4 regions of the Agarivorans albus genome follow, and region 4 is predicted to be linked to each of the others. Evidence: predicted binding sites of a transcription regulator. Region 4 holds the regulator's gene; each other region holds the start of a gene.
The links. Region 4 encodes sigma-54, which starts transcription at its own class of promoters, with help from an activator protein. Its sites were predicted from a motif close to GTTGGCACGNNNNTNGNNT; they were not measured.
Positions count from the first base shown of each region.

Region 1: a site for sigma-54 is predicted at 1,803-1,821, ahead of K5620_RS20530 (flagellar basal body L-ring protein FlgH). Genes of this name have one in related genera too.
Region 2: a site for sigma-54 is predicted at 2,453-2,471, ahead of nifB (nitrogenase cofactor biosynthesis protein NifB). Genes of this name have one in related genera too.
Region 3: a site for sigma-54 is predicted at 3,380-3,398, ahead of K5620_RS17055 (PEP-CTERM sorting domain-containing protein). Genes of this name have one in related genera too.

Region 1 covers NZ_AP023032.1:4,536,116-4,543,531, reverse strand. Annotated here, with positions in the region: rRNA gene K5620_RS20540 (23S ribosomal RNA) at 1-922, shown strand, start outside; rRNA gene rrf (5S ribosomal RNA) at 1,035-1,150, shown strand; gene K5620_RS20530 (flagellar basal body L-ring protein FlgH) at 2,067-2,825, shown strand; gene K5620_RS20525 (flagellar assembly protein T N-terminal domain-containing protein) at 2,836-4,047, shown strand; gene K5620_RS20520 (hypothetical protein) at 4,069-4,728, shown strand; gene K5620_RS20515 (S8 family serine peptidase) at 4,895-7,416, shown strand, end outside.
Region 2 covers NZ_AP023032.1:2,386,203-2,393,618, forward strand. Annotated here, with positions in the region: gene K5620_RS10985 (nitrogen fixation protein NifQ) at 203-829, opposite strand; gene K5620_RS10990 (4Fe-4S binding protein) at 838-1,101, opposite strand; gene nifB (nitrogenase cofactor biosynthesis protein NifB) at 1,101-2,417, opposite strand; gene K5620_RS11000 (transglutaminase-like domain-containing protein) at 2,568-3,029, opposite strand; gene nifA (nif-specific transcriptional activator NifA) at 3,029-4,576, opposite strand; gene nifL (nitrogen fixation negative regulator NifL) at 4,576-6,117, opposite strand; gene rsxA (electron transport complex subunit RsxA) at 6,426-7,004, shown strand; gene K5620_RS11020 (RnfABCDGE type electron transport complex subunit B) at 7,017-7,416, shown strand, end outside.
Region 3 covers NZ_AP023032.1:3,746,889-3,754,304, reverse strand. Annotated here, with positions in the region: gene K5620_RS17065 (DUF2860 domain-containing protein) at 17-973, opposite strand; gene K5620_RS17060 (hypothetical protein) at 1,490-2,590, shown strand; gene K5620_RS17055 (PEP-CTERM sorting domain-containing protein) at 2,641-3,342, opposite strand; gene prfC (peptide chain release factor 3) at 3,783-5,372, shown strand; gene K5620_RS17045 (ABC transporter permease) at 5,449-6,414, opposite strand; gene K5620_RS17040 (ABC transporter permease) at 6,416-7,416, opposite strand, start outside.
Region 4 covers NZ_AP023032.1:648,323-655,738, reverse strand. Annotated here, with positions in the region: gene K5620_RS03155 (ATP-binding cassette domain-containing protein) at 1-293, opposite strand, end outside; gene K5620_RS03150 (calcium/sodium antiporter) at 441-1,409, shown strand; gene K5620_RS03145 (KpsF/GutQ family sugar-phosphate isomerase) at 1,449-2,414, shown strand; gene kdsC (3-deoxy-manno-octulosonate-8-phosphatase KdsC) at 2,414-2,965, shown strand; gene lptC (LPS export ABC transporter periplasmic protein LptC) at 2,962-3,519, shown strand; gene lptA (lipopolysaccharide transport periplasmic protein LptA) at 3,545-4,024, shown strand; gene lptB (LPS export ABC transporter ATP-binding protein) at 4,024-4,749, shown strand; gene K5620_RS03120 (RNA polymerase factor sigma-54) at 4,802-6,304, shown strand; gene hpf (ribosome hibernation promoting factor) at 6,329-6,616, shown strand; gene ptsN (PTS IIA-like nitrogen regulatory protein PtsN) at 6,625-7,068, shown strand; gene rapZ (RNase adapter RapZ) at 7,095-7,416, shown strand, end outside.

The DNA of each region.
Region 1 (7,416 bases), 900 kb from region 4:
GGCCAAGCTGTCTCCACCCGAGACTCAGTGAAATTGAAATTGCCGTGAAGATGCGGTGTACCCGCGGCTAGACGGAAAGACCCCGTGAACCTTTACTACAGCTTGACACTGAACATTGACCCTACATGTGTAGGATAGGTGGGAGGCTTTGAAGCGTTGTCGCTAGATGACGTGGAGCCGACCTTGAAATACCACCCTTGTAGTGTTGATGTTCTAACGTTGGTCCCTTATCGGGATTGCGGACAGTGTCTGGTGGGTAGTTTGACTGGGGCGGTCTCCTCCCAAAGAGTAACGGAGGAGCACGAAGGTTGGCTAAGTATGGTCGGACATCATACGGTTAGTGCAATGGCATAAGCCAGCTTAACTGCGAGACAGACACGTCGAGCAGGTACGAAAGTAGGTCATAGTGATCCGGTGGTTCTGTATGGAAGGGCCATCGCTCAACGGATAAAAGGTACTCCGGGGATAACAGGCTGATACCGCCCAAGAGTTCATATCGACGGCGGTGTTTGGCACCTCGATGTCGGCTCATCACATCCTGGGGCTGAAGTCGGTCCCAAGGGTATGGCTGTTCGCCATTTAAAGTGGTACGCGAGCTGGGTTTAGAACGTCGTGAGACAGTTCGGTCCCTATCTGCCGTGGGCGTTTGAGAATTGAGGGGAGCTGCTCCTAGTACGAGAGGACCGGAGTGGACGAACCGCTGGTGTTTGGGTTGTTATGCCAATAGCATTGCCCAGTAGCTACGTTCGGAACTGATAACCGCTGAAAGCATCTAAGCGGGAAGCAGGCCTCGAGATTAATTCTCACTAGGACTTTAAGTCCTCTGAAGGGCCGTTGGAGACTACAACGTTGATAGGCAAGGTGTGTAAGTGCTGTGAGGCATTGAGCTAACTTGTACTAATTACCCGTGAGGCTTAACCATACAACACCTAAAGGGTGTTGCTTATAGATACTTTATTTTTAGAAACCATGAATACTTGTTAGTGCTCATGAGATGTTTCAGCTTTTTCGAATGTTAAAGACAACAGTTTTTGCCTGGTGGCAATAGCGTTGTGGACCCACCTGACTCCATGCCGAACTCAGAAGTGAAACGCAACTGCGCCGATGATAGTGTGGGGCTTCCCCATGTGAAAGTAGGTCACCGCCAGGCTCTCATTATCGAAAAGGGCTTCCCGATTGGGAAGCCCTTTTTGTTTGTGTTTAGCGTGGCCTGCTTTCAAAAGTAGGGCGGAGGCGTTTAAAGACAAAACGCAGTTTTGTTCCGCCGAAGCACAAGCAGCTATGCTGCGCACCTGACCACCGCCAGGCTCCTATACTAAGCCCTCGTCTTACGACGAGGGCTTTTTTATTGCCTGCAGTTTAGTCTCTCAGGCATATCATCCCCTTCCCTATCTCCCATTTTTATTAAAGAGCGTTTTCATTATTGGCCGTGCTTAATGGTTGCAGTTCTAAAGGCTTATGAACGTGAAGTTGGTAAGTTGTTGGAAGGCTATCTCATAGCCAAGTGATCTAGCTTGATTGAGATGCAAAAGTTGAGTTCGTTGAAGCCGTATTTAACTAATTGTTTTGAGCGCTTTTTACTTTAAGGCTGGTTGGTTTCTAGAATTACGGTAAGAGTTACTAGGCAATCTTTGCCTAGAACGAAAATCAAAAAGGCAGCTTTTATCCGGCTTGAGGTAAGTTTTGCCGATTATTTGACTAAAACTTAGTTTTTCTGCTCAACCTAAGCTGTATCGGCTGCAGTGAATTAAAATTTATATCAATTTATATAAACATTATAAAATACTGAGTTTTATGAATTTAGTGGCATTTAATTTGCATTTTGTGTCGTACCTAGCTAAAAGCGGCAAAAACGACGGAATGTTGTCGGTTAGGTAAAGATTTTGTCAGCTAGATTATCGTAAGGATATGTTTCTACTGACGTTAGTGGCATTTGCTTTGCTATTTGTGGCCTAAGGCTTTCTTAGGTAACTAATTACAATAAACGAGATAAAAAGCTCGGGCCTAGGTTAAAGCAAGTGGAAAGAGAACGGTAAACGGAAACTAACGTAAGTAGGAATAGACCAATGATTACCAGAGTAGTGATGTTGTGCAATGTATTGTTGCTGTCAGCATGTTCGTCAATTGTAGATGGTGTAGAAGAAGTTGCGGAGAACGTTCAAGAGCGAGAAGACCGCAATCAACGTCAAGTCACAGTAAGCACCGATAGCCGTTCTCCGATCCCCGATGATCCTTTTTATGCACCTATTGAACCTAGCCCAGCTGCGGATCAAGTGATTATTACCGGCTCGATGTTTAACAGCAATACTTCACGCAGCTTATATAGTTATACCCCACCTTTTGCACTAGGCGACACCATTACAGTGCTTTTGGAGGAGGAAGCCACCGCGACTAAATCGGCCAGTTCAAACCTTGGTAAAGAGAACAGCTATAAGCTTGATCCGGTTACTGTGCCGGGCGGAAATCTAACGATTAACGGGCGTGTAGTCGAGCTAGAAATGAAGCAAAAACAAGATTTTGACGGATCTTCTGATGCTGATCAGCGACATCGTTTGTCAGGCAGAATTACCGTTTCGGTGGTCGACATCTTGAACAACGGCAATTTGGTTGTACGCGGTGAAAAGTGGCTAGTAATCAACAATGGTAAAGAGTACATGCGCTTTACCGGTATTGTGCGGCCGTTAGACGTTGGAGAAGATAACTCGATTGGCTCCTACCAGGTGGCCGATGCGCGTATCGAGTTTAGTGGCACTGGTGATCACGCCGACGTGCAAACTCAAGGCTGGTTATCTTCATTCCTAGGCGGAAGTATGTGGCCACTGTAGGGCGTTGATTATGTCTAAATTTTTACGAGTTTGCGTGTGTCTGCTGACGTTAATGGGCATTAATTTTCCCAGTTACGCTATTTGGTTAGAAGGTGAAGGCCAAGCCAAGATCGTCGACGGCCAAGTAGATAAAGCTCGTCAGCAGGCTATCCAAGACGCTTTGTTAACCTTAATGTATCGCGGTGGTGCCAGTGTAAAGTCACTGCAAGTGGTGAAGTCTGGCGTGTTGGAAACCGATGAACTAACGGTGCGTACTAATGGCGAAGTGTATGACATGAAGCTATTGGTTGAGACCATCATTGATGACCAAATGACTGTGAAGGTGGCCGCTGACATATTTCCTTTAAATACCTGCGAGAAAGATAGCTACGCTAAAACCCTGTTTGTAGGGCCTTTTCAATTGCAGAAGCGCGAACATGCCCAGCTTGGTGGGGTTTATAGAACACCTGAAGAAGTCTCGCAGCGCTTATTTCACCGGTTTAAATCAAAGAGTAAAAGGGTTGATGCCCGGCACTTAATGACTCGTCAAATAGCGTTTGATGGTCGCTATGCCAATGATATAGAGCCGCAAATGCTCAAAGTAGCACGCAGCCTATCTCAACAGTACGACGTGCAATATATTTTGTTTGGCAAGATCAATGACATGTCGAGCTACAACGAAACCACCACTAACCTACTCGGCATGAAAAACACCGTTAAGCTTCGCAACTTTCAAATAAAACTCTACGTGATTGACGGTATCAATGGTGAAACGGTACTCCGTAAAAATTACGGGTCTAATCGAGAATGGCCATTCGACGTGACGATGAAGTTGGACGTTACGGGTGAAACCTTTTGGTCCTCAGAGTATGGCAAGTTGATTGACTCCTACATCGACCAATCAGTTAGTGACGTTGAGGATGCACTCTATTGCCGCCAAAGTTTGGCAACGGTAGTTGGGCTGTATAACGGGCAAGTGGTAATCAACATTGGACAAACGAATGGTGTACGTAAAGGTGACAAGTTTGAGCTGGTTAGGCAGCAATACTTAATGCATTTAGATGGAGGGCTGCGCGGCCCGATATTTAACGCAGACCAAACTCAACTAACGGTAGTGTCGGTGCAGTCCGACCGCGCGGTACTAGCGACTGAGCGCTATTCCGACATGGCTAACATACAGATTCGCGACGTATTGGTGGCGGTTACTGATGATCCGTTCGCCCTTACTGAAAGCACGCAATAATCAATATTGAAGGAGAAGAATATGACAACTTCTTATAGCAACACCCCGCTCGCAACCAATAGTCTAGATTATAAACCTAAGTTGATTGAGGTGAATAATCAGCAAGCCAGTGAAGTAAAATCAGACACTAGTTTTACTCAAAAGCTACAAGATGCTTTAAGCCCCAAAAGCGATACTCAGCAAAACACTGAAGCGCTGGCGACGGCTACAAACACAGGCGACAAAGCCGAGGGTACGGTGGATGTTGGCATTATGGACGTGGCTCCCGCCGCTATGAACATAGGCATGGGGTTAGCCTCTGGTAATCCAGTTGCGGCAGGCTTAGCAGGCACTGATTTATTACAAAGCGTATTGCGTGCCGATATTGAAAAGCAATTTACGGAGTTAGGCCAAGGTATTGCTGCTGCTCTTGTTGCTGGCATGTCGGGTGATCCAAGTGCTACTCAAGTATTACCTACTGCCGAAGAGCTGGCCGAGCAAGCGGCTTTAGCAAGTGCTGATATTGTTGCCGAAGGTAGCCAGCAAATAGCTGCGGCAAGCCAAACTGGTAGCGCTGCAACCGGGGTTAGCCAAGAGGGCAAAAGTGTGCCAACTAAAGGGTCTATTCCAAAGGCTATGTTGCAGGGTGACAGCGCGGTTCAAAATGATGAGCTACTAAAGCGGGATAAGGCAAATACCTAAGTTTGCCAAGTAACTTTAGCATTGTGCGCTGTTACTGGATGGCTAATCACAACAATGTCGCATAGGTTTGGCAAAATTTTCACTTTCTTTACATAAGCCTAATATAATTGTGACTATATAGTGCGTAGTATATATACAGCGCTAAATAGTAGATGTAAGGGATTATATGAAAGCAATAGTAGCGGTATTACTTAGCATAGCTTTGTTTGCTTGTGGTGGTGGAGGTGGTGACTCAGGCTCGTCTGCAGGTTCACCGAGTTCGACCATTAGTGTAAGTCGCAGTGAAGCTGTTATAGGGCAGCTTATTCAGTTTGACGGCAGTGGCTCGAGTGATGACGGTACTATTGTTGATTATACTTGGGACTTTGGTGACGGTAGCGGCGCAAACGGAATCAATGTTTCTAAAAGCTATGCCAGCGAAGGCAACTATACGGTCCGTTTAACAGTTTTAGATAATGATAATTTAAGCTCGACCTCTAGCACTGTAATTCAGGTTACTAATGACGCTGCTTCCGCCTTAACTATTTTAAGCTCAGAAAGTGCCGGCATCCCTCCCCTAGATGTTAATTTTCAAGCAATCTCTACTGCAAGTGACTTAAGTAATGTGCAAGTTATTTGGGATTTTGGTGACGGCAATTCAAGCACTTCACTTGGCAGCGAAGCTGTGTCGCATATCTATAACGAAGAAGGCGTATTTATGGTGCGTGCTTCACGTGACTTTGAAGGCCAAGAGCAGGTAGCTGAAACTCGCGTTTTAGTGCTAGACGGTAAATCCTATCCGGTGAGTGGCACAGTAACTACAGCTGTGAATACGGTAGTTGATAGTGATGTTAATAATGCTGACAATGAATATATTGAAAATAACGAGTATGAAGAAGCGCAGATACTTCCGCCTATTGCCACGGTAAGTGGCTACTTAGCTAGCCATGCTACTGGTGAAGCTAAAGATCGCTTTGTAAATGAACCCGATGAACGTGATGTTTATCGGGTCGATTTACAAGCTAATCAACGTTTGTTTTTAGAAATTGCCGATTGGGAAACTAGCGGTAACGATTTTGATTTACGTCTGATAAATGCAGACACCATGTTTGAAGTTAGCTCTTCTTTAGGCATTAACAAAACCGAGTTGTTAAGTGTTGATCAAACTGGCAGTTATTATCTTGTTGTGGAAGCTTACACTGCCTTTAATTCGGGTCCATATAGAGGTAACTACACCTTACGCTTGATCGGTCAAAGCTCTGCTGTTTTGCCTGAGAGTAAGCATTTCAGTACCCAACAAGATTTTGTGGCCAAACAAATGGTGGTTATGCATCAGGCTGGGCGGGCAGCTTCGCTTAGCACTCAAGATTTAGGCCTGACTCAAGCACAATCGTCAGCAAACATGAGCCTTTACCAAAGCAATGACCAACAAGCAGTGGCCTTAAATAGTACCACTGGAGATGGCTTAGGTGCGCAGTTTAGTGATGAATATGCCGCCAAACGCAGTACTTTGCTGGAAATTAAGCGCCTTCATTACCAATTAGGCGGGGTGGAACAATCAGTTTCGCCTAACTATTTGTACCAGCCTTTTGCCTTGTCTAACGACCCTTTGGTTTCTCGCCAGTGGCACTACGAACAAATCAATTTAGATAATGCTTGGCAGCTCATGCAAAACAGCACCTTAAATGATGTGGTTGTAGCGGTTATTGATACCGGCATTTTTCAGAATCATCCCGATTTAAGGAATCAGTTAACTAGTGACGGTTACGACTTTATTTCCGATGCGTCTAATGCCTTAGATGGCGATGGTATTGATGCCAATCCCGAAGATCCTGGAGACTTGACTAGCCCGGGTGGCGGCTCTTCTTGGCACGGTACACATGTGGCGGGTACGGTGGCGGCACAAACCGATAATAGCCTCGGCGTCGCGGGCGTAGCGCCCAATACTAAAATTATGAATCTGCGTACGCTTGGCCGCTATGGCGGTAGTACTTGGGATATCTCACAAGCTATTTTATATGCGGCTGGCTTAAGCAATGCCTCAAATCGTGTGCCTAGCCAAACCGCAGATGTAATCAATATGAGCTTAGGTGGAAGTGGTTACGACAGCGCCTTTGATTCGGTAACCCAGCAAGCAATAGCCAGCGGTGTGATTGTTGTTGCTGCTGCCGGTAACGAGAGTACCTCGCAGTTTAGTTACCCAGCGGCATTTACCAATGTTATTGGTGTTAGTGCGGTAGACGCCGCAAAAGACCTCACTTCATATTCTAATTATGGCTCATATATTGATGTTGCTGCACCGGGTGGTGATGGCAGTGCCGACTTAAATGGTGATGGCTACGGAGATGGTGTTTATAGCACTTACGTGGCAGAAAATGGTAGCAGTAACTCTGCCAGCTACCAGTACTTAAACGGCACCAGTATGGCCGCGCCACATGTGGCAGGTGTTATCGGCTTGATGCGTCAACTTAATTCAGAGCTTACCACTGATGATGTGCTGAATTTGCTTGCTCAGGGTGAAATTACCGATGACATTGGAAGTGATGGCTTCGATCAGCTTTACGGTTATGGCTTAATTAATGCCGAAAAAGCAGTACGTTCGCAATTAGATACTGACCAGCCCGATAGAAGCGCCTTAAGTTTGAGCACTAATCAAGTGAGTCTTAGCTTTATCGAAGATAGTGCTGAAGTAAGTGTAGAGCTTATTGG
Region 2 (7,416 bases), 1.7 Mb from region 4:
ACGCACCGTTAGTTAACTTATTGCAAGCACGACGCCAACCAACAAATATCGTTAAGAAGCCCTTTAATACTGGGGTTAAGCAACAAAGTAAGGTGACCGATAGCTGTAGCGAAGTTAACAAACTACGCTGTATTGTTGGGTATATAACGAAGATCTAAAACAAGAAAAAAAGGGCTAACTTAATTAGCCCTTTGAAACAGTTTTAATCAACAAAGCATTCGGAATAGGATGAACATTCCTGACAACTAGGTGCTCTGCAAACGTAGTCCCCACCTTGTTGGCAAAGCTGACGGTAAAAAAAACGTTTCCAGCGCATATTGTTAGTATTTTGCTGATGTAATAACGGAAAGTTGTACTTAAGTAATTCACCAAGTTCACTACGATTGCGCAGCCCTAAGCTATGCCAAAGGTGCGATTGAGATAAACAGGCAGTGGCCACAATAATTGCCATTTGAAAGGCAAAAGGCACTTTGTCGTTGCAATGAGCAAATAGCAGCGCGCTCAGCTCGTTGCGTTCTTGCATGCGTAGTTCAAATACTTCTTCTAGTACTTGAGCGCGTTTACGCAAACCCGCTTTATAAGGCTGTTTCCACAAAAGCTCTTGTTTACTAATATCGTCACTAGCAATAGTCCGTTTTAAGTCCATATAACTGGCATTATCTAAGCCAAGACCATAAGGCAGTTCGGCTTGGCCATTTAATTGGCTATGAATGATCAACTTAAACCAATTTCTATTGTGCATAGACATAGGCGGGCAAACCCGAGATAAAGCTTGTTGCCACTCTGTACCTATAAAACTAGTGGTTTCTTGAAGAGTTTGTATTTCCATAAACGCTCCTAACTTAAGGCAATAACGTTAGCTTCTTGGGGTAAACCGGTTAACGAACCAGGAGGATTTAACGCACAACCGTTTGCATCAACAATGGCGTTTTCAACGGGGCAAATATGAGCACATTGAGCACCATTAACATTGTTTGAACACTCATCACAGCGGTGTGCAATAACTGCAAATTGTTTATCGCCACTGGTAATGGCTTTACTGGGGCAAACTTCTTTACAGGCGTAACACGCTATACATGATTTAGTAATTGATAAGGCCATTAGCTACACTCTCCCATGCTACAGCTAGATTTGCTTGTGGTTGCCTGTTGCGCAGCTAACTGTTGTTGAAGATCTTCAAGAGCGCCCCGTATATCCCGTAGGGCATAATCGGTGTTTGCTTTTACGTTCATTGCAGACAACTCCAGCTGCGGAGCATGGCCAATTCGACTACACAAAATTGTGTCGACGTGTTTTAGTTGGCTTAAATCTTTAACTGCGGAGTCATCGCACTGCTCACTACCTTGGCAATACTGCTGCCAAGAAAAGTCATCTAACTGAGTAATCTCGTCTGCGCTTACTCGGTACATAGAAAACTGCGTGGCGTGGCCAAAATGCTGGTCAATCAAGCTCAAACTACTACTAGCAATAGCAACCTGTATCGACCTTGCTACCTGTGCTGGCTCACTATTCTCGAGCGCAGCCAAATCTATGTCTTGGCCTAACTTACCTACTGCGTCAGCGCGGCATTGCTGGCAATGAGTCATTTGCTGCATACTCTGACCGGCTTGCTCTCTAGCAAGGTTTAGCTCTTGTTTGGTGGGTTCTCGCTGACCCATTAAACCAAAGTAAGTACCGTGTGCTGGATCAGAGATTAGCGGCATAATGTTATGAATAAAGGCACCATATCTACCCAATTCTTTAGCCAGCGATTCAATATGGAAATCGTTGATCCCTGGGATCAATACCGTATTAACTTTTACTAGCATCCCCGCCTTAATAGCCGCTTCTAAACCCAGTAATTGGCGATCAATTAGAGTTTGCGCTGCTTCTCTGCCCCTCAAGCGACGTTGGTTGAAATACACCCAAGGGTATATACGTTGGCCAATATCAGCATCAATACAGTTAATGGTAATGGTTAAATGCCTAACGCCTGCTTCCATCAGCGACTCAAGTTGATCAGCTAAGGCCAAACCATTAGTAGAAACACACAGATGAACATCAGTATCTACTTTCTCTATGGCCTTTAAACTCGCCAAAGTAGCCTTGGGATTGGCCAAAGGGTCTCCTGGCCCAGCAATACCTACCACTTGAGTTTCTGGAACATGCTTTTTAACTTTTACAAAACGCTTTACTGCAGCTGCTGGAGAAAGCAACTTCGAGACGACTCCGGGTCGGGTTTCATTACTGCAATCAAATTTTCGATTGCAGTAATTACATTGAATATTACAAGCAGGCGCTACAGGTAAATGTATTCGGGCATACTGATGGCCTGCTTTTGAAAAGCACGGATGTTTTGCTACTAAAGCAGCTTGTTTACTGGCTTGTGCGCTTAACGGATTCTCTCCATTGGCTTGCTTAAGTGGTTGTATTGTCATGAAAAGCTTCCTTGTACACTACTATATAGGTAGTTTTGCAAGTGCTGTTCCAAGTATCTTTTTCTTTAAATACAGTTACTTAAAACGAACAAACACCTTAAAAGTAAGCTTGTATGTCGTATTTGTTGTAAACACGACAGAGTGGCGGCGTTAATCGCAGATAAACTTTGCCATCTCTTTATAACTAATGTGGTAGCTAATATCCCTCATTAACAGCCATTTATATACAATGACCTGATTGCTCCGAGATGCTGATTGCAGTAATACCGAGAAGGTAAAAGGACCTTTAAGTCGCCCATTGTCGATGCTGTAGTAGGATTTCTGGATTTTAAAGGTACAAACAAAGTGGCCTGCATTTGATTGCTTAGCAAAGTCACCCCAAACAACCAACAGAAGCTTGGCTTGGGGTAACAAAGATGAAGGCAGATTATGCAAAGCAAAAGCGGCTAGGTCATAACAAAAGCCATGACCATCACGTAAGGTTTCAGCCGGAGTTTTCCACCAGAAGCCATTTAAAGCGGCTTGCTTACGCTGTTGTTGATTTGTATAGCTAAGCCGCTGTTGTATAAACTGGCATAGGTCGGTTACATCGCTAAATGCCAGCTTTTCCATTAAAGCTGTCTAACGTTAATATTCATTACTTGAATACGATAAGCTATTTGCCTTGGTGTCATATTGAGCAAGCGGGCTGCTTTAGCTTGCACCCATCCAGCTTGCTCTAAGGCTGCAATAACTCGCTCCCTCTCGTCCATTTCTTGGCTTTCCAAGTTAACTTTTTCGATGCTTGGCCGTGGACTTATTTTAGGGCCATCTAAACCATCGATAACAATTAAATCTTGATCAATTACCCCACTTTCGCTCATCACCGATGCGCGTTCGAGCAGGTTCTCCAACTGACGAACATTACCGGGCCAGTCATAGGCCATCATCATACGAATGGCGCCATCGGTAAGTTGTAGCTTGCGCCGTTGTTGTTTAGCCAGCTTTTCAATCAAAAACTCGGCTAAGTCGGGTAAGTCTTCTATCCTGTCACGCAGCGGTGGCGGGAACATAGGCATAACATTTAGTCGGTAATACAAATCTTCGCGAAAACGATCTTGCTTAACCTCTTCTTCTAGGTTTCGATTTGTTGCCGCCAAGATACGCACATCGACGTTAATGGTTTGGGTACTGCCTACCCGCTCAAACTCGCCTTCCTGTAATACTCGCAGTAATTTGGCTTGAAAGGCTGAAGAAATTTCACCAATTTCATCTAAAAACAAAGTGCCACCGTCAGCCATTTCAAAACGGCCTTTGCGTTGTTTTACCGCTCCGGTGAACGCGCCCTTTTCATGACCAAACAACTCCGACTCCAACAAGTTGTCGGGTAAGGCTGCGCAGTTAAGCTTGATAAAAGGTCCGGTAGCTCTGGGCGAATTATAGTGAATAGCATTGGCAATAAGCTCTTTACCGGTGCCGGACTCACCGCGTATAAGTACCGTACTATCCCATTTAGACACCAAGCGAATTTGCTCAAACACTCTGCGCATTACCCGAGAATGACCAACGATGTTGTCCATACTGTAGTTGCTTCTTACTTTACGCCTTAACCTGTCACGTTCAGCTTCTAGTTGATCGGTTTGTACGGCAACGTCTTTGGCAAGCAATACACTTTTTGCAATTAGGTTTGCGGTCATCTCCAAAAACCGGGTAAACAAAGCTAGTTTTTCTGGAGCATCTATTTGTGGTTGAGCGGCTAGTACGCCTAATACTTCATTGGATTTCTTAATCGGTACCGCAATAAATGGTAAATCTAATGCATACAAATCAAGTTTATCTGCAAAGCGTAAATCATTAGACACTTTGCTTAAAACAATAGGCTGTTTCTGTGTTAATACAGTACCAACAATGCCCTCGCCTGGTCGATAACGAATGTTTTTAGCAACACTATCGTTGGCATGATTCGGCGTGTGCACCGTATCAACACTAAGCATTTGTTCGTTTTCGGCAATGAGCGCTAACATTGCATGCTGTAACATGGCTTTGTCGTGCAACACTTGCAGCACTTTGTTTACGCTTTGTTTGTAATCCAAGCTATTGGTTAATACGCTACTTACGTCGTACAAGGCTGCCAAGTGTTGCTCGGCGATATGTGATTCGCGTTTTGTTGAATAGTCCATTATTCACCTCGCTTACGGCTACGAAGAGGAAGAACGATGCGAGCTTTACAGCCGCCTAATGAAGTTGATAAGTACTGAACGGTACCGCTGTGTTCACTCACTACTTGTTGCACAATGCTCAAACCAACACCACGACATCCGCTGTTATTACTTGGCTTGGTACTGTAGAAGGGTTCAAACACCTTTAGCTGTAACTCCTTTTTAATGCCAGGCCCACTGTCTTCGACAGTGACTTCTATTTCTTCATCTACTAATTGGGTGCTACAAACAATTTCACGGCGTGTTTTCTTACCGTAATCGATAGCTTCTATCGCATTATCTATAAGCTGTTTTAAAGCCACTCGAATACGAGAAGGCTGGCCGGTTAATGAAGGCAAGGTACCGTTTAAACTTAGTTGCATGGTTATGCTGCGATTTAATAAACGGTCGCTGGATAACTCAGTCACTTCATGTACCAATTGATTAATGTTTACTGACTGGCTTGCCTCGTAGGGTTTACGCGGTAAGGCGCTTTCTAGTTGGGCAATTGCAGCGTGGCCTGCTTCTAAACCTGCTTGCATTGCTGCCGTTCTGGCACAACTATTTGATACCCCACAAAACATCTGTAAGGCTGAATCAATCATATTAATTGGCCCTTGGATCTGATGAATAGCCGCATGCAACGCCTCTTGCATACTATGCAAGGCTTCCGACTCTTCTGTGGAACGGCGCAACTCTGATAACTGTTGCTGGGCTTGGCGGCGTCGCTCCTTGGTTACTTCACTTAAAGTAATAACCAAGTAACGGCTAACTTTGGGTACAAAGTAATCATCTACCTCAGACCCACTGATATTCACAGTAGACACACAACAGCTAAACCAGCGTTTACGCTTGCCCTTACCTACTTCAACATTAAAAGTCTGTCCTTCGTTAAATAAGCCATCAACTTCCTGTTTACCTTTTAACTGATTTAAAGCAATTGCGACCGGTTCATCGCTAAAATCGCTGCGCAAGGTTTTGTAAGAAAGGTTATCTAGCACAACTTGATGACTTTGGTCGAGCAAGGCGATAGCAACAGGCGCAGTATTAAGCACTGCTTCAACCATTAACTTTTGATTAGCCGCTATAGTTTGTTGCTGATGGCGTTCACTAATATCCCGATGAACACTCATATAGTGGGTTATATTTCCTTGCTGGTTACGTAGACCGGTTATCGATAACTCTGCAAGATAGCGTTGGCCATTTTTCTTCTTGTTAACTAAACGCCCTTGCCAACTCCCTCCGCTACTAATGCAGCCCCATAGTCCTTGGTACACCTCGTTTGGCGTTGTTTTATAACTAAGTAAAGAATGGTTTTTTCCTATCAAATCCTTTTGCTCGTATCCGGTGATCTCGGCGAATCGCTTATTCACAAACATAAAGTTTGCGTTTAAATCACTTACCGACATAGCCATTGGCATTTGCTCTAACACACTAAAGCATTGCGATAGGATTTGGTTTTCACTTAATGGAGCAAGGTCTTCAAAGGCCTGCTCTAAGGTAGATTTAAGTTCATTCATCATTCAATCAATCCTTTGCATTGCTGAGTTAATCGCTGAACATACAGCTACAATGCAAGCGGCATTCCTCCCTGCGACAGTACGTGCCACAAGGGTCGGTTGAATAAACATTGTTTGATTTACAACAATTTTAAGTAATCTATCAGTTAAAATTGTTGTATTTGTCACCCTAAAATTGCCCTTAGAAACTCTGCCAACAAGCGACTAAAGCCCCGTATTACTCGGGTTCTTTCCCCAATATGGTTCATTTCACCAACTTGGTACATGCAATGCAGTACTACCATTAGTAGTACAACTGTGTGGAGTATTTGATGGCCGACTACCTTCTCATTTTTATTAGCACTGCCGTGGTAAACAACGTGGTGTTAGGCAAGTTTCTTGGTTTGTGTCCGTTTATGGGGGTATCAAACAAAATCGATAGCGCCTTGGGTATGGGTTTAGCAACCACCTTTGTTTTGTGCTTAGCGGCTATCGCTGCTTGGTTAATAGAAGCACTGCTACTTGCCCCCTTAGGCATTCAGGTTATGCGAATTTTGGTGCTCATTTTGGTCATCGCTGCTGTGGTTCAACTTACCGAACTGATTATTCAAAAAAATAGCCCCGAGCTTTACCAAGCCTTAGGCATATTCCTGCCCCTTATTACCACCAACTGCGCCGTGTTAGGCGTTGCCTTACTGGTAGTTCAAAACAACATGAAATTTTTACAAACCCTATGTTATGCCTTTGGTTCTGCGGCAGGTTTTAGCTTAGTGATCGTGTTATTTGCAGGCTTACGCCAACGTTTAAAGCTGGCCAAAGTACCAGCAGCGTTTGCAGGCTTACCGATAGCATTCATTACCGCAGGATTACTGTCGATGGCTTTTTTAGGTTTTAGCGGCTTAGTGAACTAATAGGAGAAAGCCATGATTTTTATATCAATCATTTTACTAATCCTACTAGGAGCAAGCCTTGGAGCGTTGCTGGGTTGGGCCTCTAAAGCACTAAAGGTAGAGGGCGATCCACGAGTTGATGAACTCGAAGCCATGCTACCCGGTGGTCAATGTGGTCAATGTGGCGAACCGGGCTGTCGTCAAGCAGCTGAAGCCATGGTTAAAGGTAATTTGGCTCCTACCAGCTGCCCGCCAGGCGGAAATGGCCTTGCAGCCAGCATAGCCAACTTACTAGGCGTAGAAGTGAGCAACGATCCCGATGCTGTACCTGTTGTGGCTTATATAGACGAAAGCCAATGCAGCGGCTGCACTCGCTGTTTTAAAGCCTGTCCCTTTGATGCCATTGTTGGCGCCAGTAAACAGATGCACACGG
Region 3 (7,416 bases), 1.7 Mb from region 4:
GGTTCTTTATTTAGGTTTAGAATTTGTAGCTAAGGCCGGCCGTTACCACATACTCGTCTGATTCATAGAAATCGATATTTGAACTGGTGGTGTTCAAGCCAGAAAGTGATACGAAGTTCCAATTTTCCCATCCCATAACGTTGGCGTACTCATAAGCGACGAACAGCTTGTAGTGGTCATCTTTTCGTGTCTTATCGAAGATTGGATTAACCGCATCGTATTCAGTCTTGCCAAAGCCAGCGGTTAGGGCTAGCGAGTGTGCGTTGTGCACCATGTAGTAGGTCAACTCGGTTTCGTAACGCTCGTAGCTTGCCGCTGCACCCACTGCATCGTTCTCGGTATAGCTAAATGCCGGTACTAGTGCTGAGCTTTGGCCAATTTGGAAGGCATAACTAGCCTTGGCGAAGTAAACGTCGGCATCGCGGTGCAAGCTACGGTATTCAATTTGCTCGTTATCAATTTCATTTTTACCCACAGCCAAATCTAACGAGAAACCAGAACCCATGATTTGGTTCAGCTTTACGCGGTAGGCGTAACCATCAACGTCAGTCTCGCTGCGCGCATTATCTGTGTCGTAAGGGTTGGCCCACACTTCACCAGAAAGCACGGTAGGTAGAAAAGCAATGTCGATTTGCGTGCCGTTGGCAAAGTCATACTGGTAGCCAAGCTCAAAGGCCAAATCACCCACCGCCAAGTCATCGCGTGAAGTACCTAAATAAATACGTTGGTTGCGCTGCTGGCCTAGGTCGTAGGCCAAGTTACCTAGCGGAACAGCGATAAATTCGTCTTGGGTTTCGCCGCTACCGTTTAAGTTGTTCAGGCGAGCGTTGTTCTCGGTGCTCAGGTTTGAGTTAGTAGAGCTGAAGCCGCCAAGTAGGAAAATCTCGCCACTAAAGCGCGATGTTTCGGCAGAAAATGCATTGAGCGAAAACGTTGAGCTAATGGCTAGTGCTAATAGTGTAGTGTTGTTCATTTTTATATCTCTTCAAATAAGTGCACAAGTTGGTGTGCTGTTTAAGTTGGAAATGATTTTATTTATTTGGGTAGGTTTTAGTACGGTTTAGAGAAATTCAACTTTGCTATTTGGCTTATGATTTTTAAGTCATTGAGGAGCGCCAAATTTGGGTTTCTCTAAGTCATTTTTTTAGTTTTGTTTTCTATCTAATCTCTAATTTGTTTTCGCCATGTTAATGACGTGGTGCTTAAGAATGTTTAGAGGATAGGTAATGAGTATTTATATTGCGTTTTTATTTACTGGGGTGGTTTCAATGTTGTTTGTTTCTTTATTAAGGTTTTTAGAAGAAAGAAAACAATCAAATAAATCACCTGAAGAATAATTATTAATTAAACAAGGGGGAGTTAGGCAAATTTAGGATAGGGATTTTAGAAGATAGCTAAGCTGGCTATCGGCAGTGTCATGGATAACAAGCTACCCGAAATTTTAGTTGCTAGGTGTTTGGCCTGGTAATAGCGAATTAGGAACCATCTCATGACTATCAGCACTGCAGCGGTTGCAATCAACAGCACAGCACTTTTTTCAACATGGCAACGAGCGCAACTCGTAAAATATTTACAAGTATTAGCCTTAATAGTGGCTTTAGTTAGCACAGGTGTTGTGGCCCAAGACAAGTCATCTACTTATCAGTCAGTAGAACCTCGCAATAGCTATTTTGCTTTAACCATGGGGTCGGGCATCACCAACGTTGAAGGTGTGGATAAAGAAGATAAGAAACAAAACCACCGCTCATTTGATGTACGCTTTGGCCAGTATTTGAAAGACAATGTCCGCTTAGATTTTGTGCATGCTAATGAGGGCCACCCTTACAACCACCATCGAGATGGTTTTTCTACTCAGCTGGTTTACACCCCTATGTTGACTAAAACAGCTAGATTAGAACTTGGTAGTGGCCCTTACTTTTCATTTGATACCACTAGAAATGCCGAAGGTGTAGAGCTTAACGAAAAACGTTTGGGCATGATGAGCACCGTAGCCTTGGTATATCCCATCAATTACATCGGAACAGGTGCCCACTTACGGGGGCAATGGAACAATTATCTAATTCCAGATAGGCCAACCAGTAACTCCTTTTTAGTGGGCTTTGGTATTGATATCGATAATGGCAGTAATCAAGTTAAGCAAGATGGGAACGGATTTATTAATGAAGTGTGGGTGTCGTTAGCAAATACTAAAATCAATCATGGCGGTCCAGAAACCACTGTGGGCTATAGCGTTGAAGGAGCTCATCGTTTCTCAAACAATTACGCAGTGTCACTAGGTTGGTTAGACGAGGGGGGTGATAGTGGGTGGACTGAACGGCGCGGCATTACCGCTCAAGTTTGGCGCTTTATTCCACTAGGAAACCACCTTGAAGGACGATTCGGTGCCGGACCTTACTTTGCCCAAGACAAATATGAGCACGCTAGCGCTTTTGACACAAAGGGAGTTGTCACCATCGGGGTGAACTATTACCCACATTGGCGTAATACTCAAACTTGGTTTGTTGGTGGTAGTTTAACCAGAGTGATTGATAAAAAAGGTTATGAAAATGATGCTGACATAGCGCGACTGACTATCGGTTATCGATTTTAAGTAACTCGCTCGGCAAAAAACGCCGCTTAGAGTAAGCGGCGTTTTTGGTTTTATTTAAAGCGTCTTGCTACTAAGCCAAAACAGGCTAGTGCAAATAAGGCAATGCTGCCAGGCTCGGGAACCGAGAAGCGAATGTTATCGATAGCGCCAGAGCCGTTTAAGTGAATACGCATTGAGGCTACTTCGGCTACTGCAAAATCTAAGCGGTTCCAAGTATTGTCGCCGCCGGTATGCGGAGTGTAGAAATCAGTTGGGAAAATTTCGTTGTTTTGCGCATCAAACAAGTGAATGGCATTTTGTGCTGTGTAGCCATTCTCTGCCAGCTCAATGTCAAAAAAGTCGATACTTTCTAGGTATACCGAACTTGAGAAGTTAATGGTGAAGAAACCTGCAGGACGACGCCCTTCGTCATCTGGGTTGTTACAAATAAGGCCATTACACGAGTTTGGGTTCTCATGAATAATGAGTACATTGCCAGGGTTAGCAATACCTAAATTGGGTTGGTTAATATTACTAAAAGGCGACTCTAAATCTGGGTCCTGAGTATTGATAAGGCTGGTATCAAAAGCGACGGCCAAATTGTTTTGGCCTAAACGTACATTGGTTCCATCTATGCTAACACCATGACTTAACTGGTATTGACCATTAACAATTTCACCGTTGGCCAATTCATCAAAAGTAATCACACTGGCTTGGCTAACAAAAGTGGTAAGTAAGCCTACAACGGCGAAAAATACATGCTTGCGGTTCAAAACAATCTTCCTTGATATAAATGGTTCGACCAGTTCTAGGCAATTACTGTACCAAACTCGCAAGTCCATGGCCAGTATCACTTTTCTTACTGTTTTTATTAACAATAAATACTGGGTGTAAAGAATACTGACGAATTAATCGCTGCCTTTGTGGTAATTGCTGGAGTTAATACTAAAGTGCTTGCTGGTTTAACAAAGAGGGAGTTGTTGTATTGAGTAATTCCTACCTTTAAATGAGTAGCTATACGCAAAACACTTACCTATTCGCTATCGAAAGCCCTAGTTTTCCAATAGTAACTAAAGCGCCGATTGTTTATCAAAGCTAGATCGGCGAAAATACCCGCCAATTACGATTAACTAAACGCTGGGTGATTGTGCTGTTTCGGCCAAATTGCCGCTTTGCTGCATCCTCGCGTTACCAAATTAGAAGAATTGATTCGATGTCTAACGCTTCACTCTTGCAAGATATTGCTAGCCGAAGAACCTTTGCAATTATCTCTCACCCGGATGCGGGTAAAACCACCATTACTGAAAAAGTATTGTTGTTCGGAAACGCGATTCAAAAAGCCGGTACAGTGAAAGGTCGCGGTAACGCTACTCACGCTAAATCTGACTGGATGGAAATGGAGAAAGAGCGTGGTATCTCGGTTACTACCTCGGTGATGCAGTTCCCGTTTAACGATTGTATTGTTAACCTGCTAGATACTCCTGGACACGAAGACTTCTCGGAAGATACTTACCGTACCCTAACTGCAGTTGACTCCTGTTTGATGGTGATTGACGCGGCGAAAGGTGTAGAAGATCGTACCCGTAAATTAATGGAAGTAACTCGCCTGCGTGATACGCCTATTGTTACCTTTATGAACAAATTGGACCGCGATATTCGCGACCCAATGGAAGTAATGGATGAGGTAGAGAGCGAACTTAACATGATGTGCGCACCAATTACTTGGCCAATTGGCTGCGGTAAATTGTTTAAAGGTGTTTATCACATTCTTAAAGATGAAGTGATTCTTTACCAAACTGGTAAAGGCCATACCATTCAAGACCAACAAATCATCAAAGGTTTAGATAACCCCGAAATAGATGCCGCCGTAGGCGATGAGCTTGCCGAAACCTTGCGTGATGAGCTTGAGCTGGTACTAGGTGCGTCTAACGAGTTTGATCTTGAACTGTTTTTAAGCGGTGAATTAACACCTGTGTATTTTGGTACCGCGCTGGGTAACTTTGGTGTAGACCATATGTTAGAAGGTTTAACCAACTGGGCACCTGCGCCAAAACCTCGTGCTACTGATATAGGTGAAGTTACCGCTTCTGATGATAGCTTCTCTGGCTTCGTATTTAAGATCCAAGCGAATATGGATCCTAAACACCGCGACCGTATTGCCTTTATGCGCATTGTGTCTGGTGAATACAATAAAGGCATGAAAATGCGTCATGTACGCTTAGGTAAAGATGTAAGCATTTCTGATGCAGTAACCTTTATGGCAGGCGACCGCGCCGCTGCTGAAAAAGCGATTGCTGGCGACATTATCGGTTTACACAACCACGGCACCATTCAAATTGGCGATACTTTTACTCAAGGCCAAGCCATGAAGTTTACCGGTATTCCTAACTTCGCACCGGAAATGTTCCGCCGTATTCGACTAAAAGATCCTTTGAAGCAAAAGCAATTGCTTAAGGGATTGATTCAATTATCTGAAGAAGGTGCCGTGCAGTTATTCCGCCCTATGCGTAACAACGATCTGATCGTTGGCGCAGTAGGTGTGCTGCAGTTTGATGTGGTGGTACATCGCTTACGCACTGAATATAAAGTAGAAGCTGTTTACGAGGGCATTAGCCTTGCCACTGCGCGTTGGTGCGCTAGCGACGATTCTAAGAAGTTTGAAGAGTTTAAGAAAAAAGCTCACGATAACTTAGCCTTAGATGGCGGCGACAACTTAACTTATTTAGCGCCTACAATGGTTAACTTAAACTTAGCCACCGAGCGTTACCCAGACGTTAAGTTTATGCAAACTCGCGAGCACTAAGCCGCTTTTAAGCTAGTTTAATCGCCATAAAAAAAGGTCGCATAAAGCGACCTTTTTTGTGGCTAGTAGTAAGGTTCTATTCGCGCTCTTTGGTGTAAGGAACACCAATCGCTTTTGGCGCGATAGCTTTACCGATAAAGCCTGCCAGTAAGAACACGGTAAGTACGTAAGGTATCGCTTCAATGGCTTGCACTGGAATCGCGAAGTCGCCAATGGAGACGCCTTGTAAACGTATTGCCATGGCATCCAAGAAACCAAACAGTAAACATGCAGCCAATGCGGTAAATGGTCGCCACTTACCAAAAATCAACGCGGCTAACGCCATATAACCTTTACCGGCACTCATGTTCGGAATGAACTGGGCAGTTTGCGCCACCGACAAGTACACACCACCAATACCTACCAGTAAGCCACAAATAATTACCGCGCTGTAACGCATTCTCACTACTGAGATACCCGCGGTATCAACCGCTGCTGGTGATTCACCCACCGCTCGTAAACGTAAACCAAAGCGGGTTTTAAACATTACATACCATGCTAAAGGCACAGTTATGATTAGCAAATACACCAAGGCCGAGTGGCCGCTAATTAGCTCTGAATACAACAAACCAATCACTGGTACATCGGCCATTGCCTCAGCACCCGGTAGTTGAATAGGCGCGAAGCGGGCATCGCCACTCAAAGCGGGGGTTTGACCACCTTGGTGGAACCAGTGACGCCCAAGGGTCACCGTTAAACCAGCCGCCAAAATGTTAATCGCCATACCACTTACAACATGATCGCCACGGTGAGTAATGGTGGCAAAGCCGTGTAATAGGGCTAATAGTACCGAGATGCCAATACCTGCCAGTAAACCTAGCCAAGCTGAACCGGTTACATGCGCTGTTGCTGCACCAACAAATGCCGCAGCGAGTAACTTGCCTTCTAAGGCGATATTCACAATGCCCGAGCGCTCACAGAACATGCCGGCCAGTGAAGCGAAGATAAGCGGCGTCGCAACCCGTATGGTGGCGTCTAACATTAAGATAATTGTTTCAAACATCTTAAGCGACTCCTTCTGATGGGCTTGCTTTTTTAGCAAAAAGCTTGAGGTAAGTACGTTCAAGCGATGGCTTAAACATGTGCTCTAAAGCGCCTGAGAATAGAATCACCAAACCCTGAAGAACAACGACGATGTTACGGTCTACACCGTACTCAAAACTTAACTCTGCGCCACCTTGGTATAGGAAACCAAACAGTAAGCTGGCGAGTAATACACCAAGAGGGTGGTTGCGGCCCATCAGTGCTACAGCAATACCGGTAAAGCCAAAACCTTCAACAAAGTTTAATTTGATTTGGTGTAGTTCACCTTGCAAAACGTTAAGGCCAAAGAAACCAGCCAGCATGCCCGATATCAACATCGCAATAATCACGATTTTAACGTAGCTAATACCTGCATAAGTGGCAGCGCTAGGGTTAGAACCTACCGAGCGTATTTCGTAGCCCCAGCGCGTATGCCAAATAAATAACCACAGCAACAAACAGCACAGTAAGGCGAAAATGAAGCTTAAATTGAGTGGGCTCGCAGACATGCTCACACCCACCCAGCTAAGCATTTCATGCATTTTTGGTAGCCAAGAAGACGCCGCAAAAACTCGGCTTTCGGTGGCCATTGTGGTCTCAGGTTTAAGAATATCAACCAGTAAATAGGCCATTAATGAGGCTGCAATAAAGTTGAACATGATGGTGGTGATTACGATGTGTGAACCACGCTTGGCTTGTAAGTAAGCAGGGATAAACGCCCAAGCTGCACCAAATAAACCTCCCACTACAATGGCGACAGGGAATACCACATACCAAGGCGCAAACTCGCCTAAGGTTAAGCAGACTAAACCAACCCCTAAGCCACCAATATAGGCTTGACCTTCGCCACCAATATTAAATAAACCAGCGTGAAAGGCGATAGCCACGGCTAAACCGGTAAAGATAAATCCAGTGGTGTAATACAAGGTATAACCAATGCCTTCGGCATAGCCAAACGCGCCGGTCCACATCACTTTAATCG
Region 4 (7,416 bases):
TTAAGGTCGCTAAATAAAGCGCCACTTTGAAACAACATGCCAATACGTTTACGCAACTTGAACAAATCACTGCGCTTTAGTTGATGAACATCTTGACCATCAATCAGCACTTGGCCAGCAGTCGGCTTTAGCTGACCACCAATTAATTTAAGTAGTGTTGTTTTGCCAATTCCACTAGGCCCCATAATGGCTGTCACTTTGCCGGTTGGGATATGTAGGTCCAAGCCATCAAAAATGACTTTATCACCGCGCTGAAACGCCAGTTGTTTTACTTCAATCAAACTATCTGCCACTCCGTGAGCAATCTTGATTGGCCAAGGCAGACATATTATTGAGATAATTGCTTACACTCAAGGCTAAACTCTTCCCTTTTACCGGGAAAATGCCGACAATGCCTCGATTTTTTTGCATCGCGGATATTTTTTAATTTAAGGACTTGCATGCTAGTTGAATGTTTATTGTTAATTGTTGGCTTAGCATTATTGGTATGGAGTGCCGACCGTTTTGTTTTTGGTGCGGCTGCTATCGCCAATAATTTTGGTTTATCACCAATGATTATTGGCTTAACCATTGTGGCCTTAGGCTCGTCGGCGCCCGAAATTATGGTTTCTGCCACCGCATCTTTAGAAGGCAAAATGAATACCGCGGTGGGTAATGTCATTGGCTCTAATATTACCAACATTACCTTGGTTCTAGGTTTAACTGCGCTGCTCAAACCCTTACTGGTATCTTCTTCTACTCTGTTTAGAGAATTACCGATGGTGTTAGGTGCTACCGCAGTAGCGGGCTGGGTATTACACGACCAACAACTGGGTTACCTTGAAGGGGTTGTTCTACTTACCTTATTTATAGCGCTTATGGCCTACTTAATCGTTAACTCCCTACGCCAACGTAATAGCAACACCGTAGACCCAATGGTTGAGGAAGCAGAGTCGGAAGTGCCCAATGATGTGCCAACTGGTAAAGCATTGTTTTGGTTAGCAGTAGGTATGGTAGTGCTACCTCTTAGCGCCGACTTATTAGTAGGTTCGGCCTCCGAAATTGCCCGCTACTTTGGTATGAGTGACTTAGTTATCGGCTTAACCATCATTGCCATCGGCACCAGTTTGCCAGAGCTAGCTGCTTGTATCGCAGGCGTGATAAAAAAAGAAGACGATTTGGTTTTAGGCAACATTATTGGTTCTAACCTTTTCAATATTTTGGCTGTATTGGCTGTACCTGCCATGTTGGCGCCAGGTCCTATCGACGCCAACGCTGCGGGCCGCGATTTTTATGTGATGATGGGTGTAACCGTAGTGCTGTTTGTAATGGCCATGGGTTTTGGTAAAAGCCGTAAGATTTCTCGATGGGAAGGCGGCTTATTGTTAAGCGGCTTCATAGGCTACCAAATGCTATTATTCTTAGCATAAGCCGCTGTTGTCACTAATTTTAAAACTAAGGGGAAGTGAGTGTCATTTGATTACATCGCTGTTGCTAAGCGAGTACTAGAAATTGAAAGCTTAGGTATTGATAACCTTCACCAATATATCGACCAAGAATTTGCGGCTGCCTGCGAAATGATACTGGCCTGTAAGGGTAAAGTTATCCTCACAGGCATGGGTAAATCAGGTCATATTGCTAACAAAATTGCTGCCACCTTAGCATCTACTGGCACACCCGCTTTTTTTGTCCATCCTGGCGAAGCCTGCCACGGTGACTTAGGCATGATCGCCGCCGACGATATCGTATTAGCCTTGTCTAACTCAGGCGAATCTGAGGAAATATTGTCTCTTTACCCAGTGTTTAACCGCATTGGTGTGCGCTCTATTGCCATGACTAGTAACCCCAACTCATCTATGGCAAAGCAGGCCAACTATCACTTATGCATCTCGGTGCCACGTGAAGCGTGCCCCTTAGGGCTAGCACCAACAGCAAGCTCTACAGCTACCTTAGTAATGGGCGATGCTCTAGCAGTTGCTTTATTGGAAGCTCGCGGCTTCACAGCCGATGACTTTGCCCTGTCTCACCCAGGCGGAACTTTAGGCAAAAAACTGCTACTCAGTGTGAGCGACTTAATGCTAACTGGGGAACAAATTCCGCTAGTAACAGTCGAACAAACTATTCGCGAAGCGCTATTCGAAATCACTGCCAAAGGTTTAGGCATGGTGGGAGTACTTGATTCTAAGCAGCAGCTGGCAGGCATTTTTACCGATGGCGACTTGCGTCGTATCCTTGATCAGCGCATCGACATTCACGATACCCAAATTGGCCAAGTGATGACGCAGAACCCCAAAGTAATTGACGACAATTGGCTAGCCTTTGATGCCTTAAAGTTAATGAAAACCAAGTCAATTAACGGCTTGTTTGTGCTAAACAATAAAGCCGTTGTGGGTGCATTTAATATGCATACCTTATTACAAGCCGGAGTTTACTAGTGACAATTAACACGCCCTATGGCGCGGTTAGCCAAAGCAATTTTGACGCGGCAGCAAAAATTAAACTTTTAGTTTGCGATGTAGACGGGGTTTTCTCCGATGGTCGCATTTATATGGGCAATGACGGAGAAGAACTTAAAGCCTTTCATACCCACGACGGATTTGGCATTAAAGCGCTACTGAATATCGGCGTCGAAGTCGCTATCATCACCGGCCGCCAATCAAATATTGTGCAACAGCGTATGCAGGCTTTAGGAATTACTCGTATCTACCAAGGCCAACAAGACAAACTCGTCGCCTACCAGCAAATGCTTGAACAATTGTCACTAGCTCCTGAAAACGTAGCCTATATTGGTGATGATGTGGTCGACACCCCAGTAATGCACGACTGTGGTTTAGGTGTAGCCGTGCAAGATGCTCACCCCTTGTGTAAACAACGTGCCAACCTTATCACCCAAACCCGTGGCGGTTTTGGTGCGGTTCGAGAGCTTTGCGATCTAATACTGCAAGCAAAAGGCGAGCTTGATAATGCTCAAGGTATGAGTGTATGAATCGCCCAACCTGGTTCTTTGCAGGCTTATTTCTCTTGGCCTTGGTGCTGTGGCAGCTTAGTCCTTCGGAAACTCAGCAGCTAAGTGCTAAACGCGAAGCCAGCAAACCAAACTTTGTTGCCGAAAAGCTCTACAGCGTGAGTTTTGGCGAAGATGGTAGCCCGCGCTATCGGATCTATGCTGAGGAAATGGAGTTTTTTGAACAACTTAAGCACACAACTTTTGCTCAACCAAAGATCTTAGTGTACCCAGATCCAAGCCAACCTGTATGGCAAATTGTGGCCGATCACGCTACAGTACAGCAGCAGCAAAACGTCATTTTAAATGACAATGTAGTAATTAAAAATTTAAGCCGTGGCGAGTATGTTCGCGACTTAATAACCGAAAAATTGGAGATCGACCTGCAAACAGAAACCATGAGCAGCGATCAACCTGTTACCGTTTATGGCCCTTCATACGAACTGTATGGCGTTGGCATGGACGGTGATTTAGCCAACGAAATAGTGACTTTATTAGATGATATCGAAGCGGTTTACCACAACCCACAAGAGTAAGTTAGCACTTGCGGCTAGCTTGTTTATGCTTTCTTGGGGTTCACAAGCACTAGAAGACGACTTCAACAAACAAATTATTGTTGATGCTGACCGCCAGCAGGTCAATATCAAAGAAAACCGAGTCACCTTTTACAATAATGTTGTGGTGACTCAAGGCTCGATTAAAATGCACGCCGAAGAACTCAGTGTTATTGGTAGCGAAGAAAAAGGCAGCGAAGTAATGATCGCTAAAGGCGAACCCGCAACGTTTTATCAATTACTTGATAGTGGCAAGCCAATTGAAGCTGAAGCGAACGAAGTGCGTTACGACCTAAAAACCCAAACGCTAACACTCACCACCAATGCTCAACTCAAACAAGAAGAGAGCTTGGTAAAAGGTAAAATGATCAAATACAGCATCAACAAACAAGAAATGGTGGCACAAGGCGACGAAAATAGCCGTGTAACTACTATTTTCCTGCCTCAGCAGCTTGACGAACTAACGCCCAAGGAAGACCAGCAATAATGAGTACGCTAATTGCTGAAAACCTAGCTAAAGCCTACAAGGGCCGTAAGGTAGTTAAAAACGTTAGTCTAAATGTAGAAACCGGTAAAATTGTTGGCTTGTTAGGTCCAAACGGCGCTGGCAAAACAACCACTTTTTACATGGTGGTGGGCTTGGTGCCTCGTGACCAAGGCCGAATCCTCATCGATGATGACGATATTTCTAGTACAGCGATGCATACCCGCGCACGCAAAGGCATTGGCTACCTTCCGCAAGAAGCGTCCATCTTTCGCCGCTTATCTGTGGAGAAGAACATACTCGCCGTATTAGAGACCCGAAAAGACCTCGATAAAGAGCAACAAATTGGTGCATTAGACGACCTTCTTGAAGAGTTTCACATTGGCCATATTCGCAAAAATCTAGGCATGAGCTTATCGGGTGGTGAGCGTCGAAGGGTTGAGATTGCCCGAGCGCTAGCCGCCGCACCTAAGTTTATTTTGCTTGACGAACCCTTCGCAGGGGTAGATCCTATTTCTGTTATCGATATTAAAAAGATCATTGAACACCTACGTGATCGCGGTCTAGGTGTACTAATTACCGACCACAATGTTCGAGAAACTCTCGATGTTTGTGAGCATGCCTATATCGTTAGCCAAGGCGAATTGATAGCCTCAGGAAAGCCAGAAGAAATTCTCGAAAACGAACATGTGAAACGAGTTTATCTCGGAGAACAATTCAAGCTATAGTTAAAGTGCAAGTTTAAAAAAAGACAATAAGAAGAAGGAACAGCGGTAGTTAATGAAAGCATCTTTGCAGTTGCGTCTTGGTCAGCAGTTAACCATGACCCCCCAGTTACAACAGGCCATTCGCTTACTCCAGCTTTCAACACTGGATTTACAGCAAGAGATTCAAGAGGCTCTGGAAAGTAACCCTCTGCTTGAGGCGGATGAGTCTCACGCCAGTGATAGTGACGCAACCGACGCTAAATCTGCCAATGAGAAGTCTACCGAGGCCGAATCCACTGCGGACATAGACAACAGTCAAATTGAAGCAGGCGATGCCATTAATCAAGAAACTGTTTCTGACGACCTCCCTGTTGACTCTACTTGGGACGATATCTACAGCGCCAGTTCTGCCCCAGCCAGCTCATCTGGCAGCGCCGTGAGCGATGACAACGATATGTTGTTTCAGGGCGAAACTGTCGACTCTTTACAAGACCACTTATTGTGGCAAATGCAACTCACTCCATTTAGTGAAGTAGACCAAGCTATTGCTTTAGCCATTATTGATGCAGTAGATGAATCGGGCTACCTCACCCAAGACTGTGAGCAGCTACTAGAAGGCTTACGTTCAAGCGATAACAATGACTTAGATGTAGAGCTAGATGAAGTAGAAGCAGTACTTAAACGCATCCAACATTTCGATCCAGTTGGTATAGCAGCGCGCTCGCTGCAAGAGTGTTTACTAATCCAATTAAGCCGTTTTGCCGAAGACACCCCTTGGCTAAATGAAGCCAAAGATGTAGTTTCAAATCACATTGATGTATTAGCTAATCGCGATTTTCGTCTATTAGCCCGCAAAACCAAACTTAAAGAAGACCAGTTACGCGAAGTCATGCGTTTGATTCATACGCTTGAACCTCGACCAGGTAACGCGGTAGAGCCTAACCAAGCCCAGTATGTTATCCCGGATGTATCGGTTGTAAAACGCCAAGGCCGCTGGGTTGTAGAGCTCAACCCAGATGCAATGCCTAAGTTGCGTGTTAACTCCCACTATGCATCTTTAAGTAAAACCTCTACCAACGCTAACGATACCCAGTTTATTCGTAGCCACTTACAAGAAGCCAAGTGGTTTATTAAAAGTATCGAGAGCCGAAATGAAACCCTATTAAAAGTATCCAACTGCATTGTTCATCATCAACAGGCGTTTTTTGAATATGGCGAAGAAGCCATGAAGCCAATGGTACTGAACGATGTGGCAGAAGCTGTAGAAATGCACGAATCCACCATTTCCCGGGTAACCACCCAAAAATTCATGCATACACCTCGCGGCATCTTCGAGCTTAAGTATTTCTTTTCTAGCCATGTGGCTACCGATGGTGGAGGTGAGTGCTCATCAACCGCTATTCGTGCATTAATCAAGAAACTGGTAGCTGCCGAAAATACCAGTAAACCACTCAGCGACAGCAAAATTGCTGATATTTTGGCAGATCAGGGGATCAAGGTGGCAAGACGTACGATTGCTAAATATCGTGAGTCTTTAGCAATTCCACCTTCTAACCAACGTAAGAGCCTTATCTAAGGCCACTAAAAGGGGAAGATATCTATGCAAATTAACCTTACTGGACACCACGTAGAAATAACTGAATCTTTGAAAGAATATGTCCACACCAAGTTTGCCAAACTCACCCGACGATTCGATCAGATCAATAACGTTCACGTCATCCTCAACGTAGAAAAACTGAACCAAATTGCTGAAGCCACATTACATTTAAACGGCGGCGAAGTATTTGCAACCTCTGAGCATTCTGACATGTATGCCGCCATCGACAGCCTGATTGATAAACTTGATCGCCAAGTCATCAAACATAAAGAAAAACTTAACAAACGTTAGCCACCCCCATGCAACTAAATAAAGTACTTAGCTTGGACTGCACCCAAAGTGCAGTTCAATGCTCTTCAAAAAAACGCGCCCTAGAAATAGTAAGCGAACTGGCTGCCAAGCAGCTTGATACCACTACCCAATGCATTTTTGAAAGCTTGTTAAATCGAGAAAAAATGGGCAGCACAGGTATTGGCCAAGGTATTGCTATTCCTCATGGCCGTATCGACAACCAGCATCAAGCCACAGCGGTTTTCTTGCGTTGCGATCCCCCTATTTCCTTCGATGCTATAGATAACAAGCCGGTAGACTTGGTATTTGCATTACTAGTACCCGAAGATCAATGTAAGCAACATCTTAATACTCTAGCTCAAGTAGCTGAAAAACTTAACGATAAGCAAATATGTAAACAACTTCGTTGTGCACAAAGTGATGACGAATTGTACGACATCATGGTAGCCTAATACTCTAATCAGCCTTAGGGATTATCATGGAACTGATCATCGTTAGTGGGCGCTCGGGTTCAGGTAAAACCGTCGCCTTAAGAGTATTGGAAGATCTCGGCTACTATTGCGTCGACAATTTGCCGGTTGTGCTTTGGCAATCACTTATCGACAACTTAAAAAAAACCTATTCTAAAGTAGCAATTAGCATTGATATTCGAAATCTTCCCGATGAGCTATCACCGGTAGGACAGCTAATACGAGACGCTGGACCAGACATTAATCTGTTAAGCATTTTTTTAGATGCGAAGGATGAAGCGCTGATCCGCCGTTACAGCGAAACACGCAGGGTACACCCGCTTAGCCAAA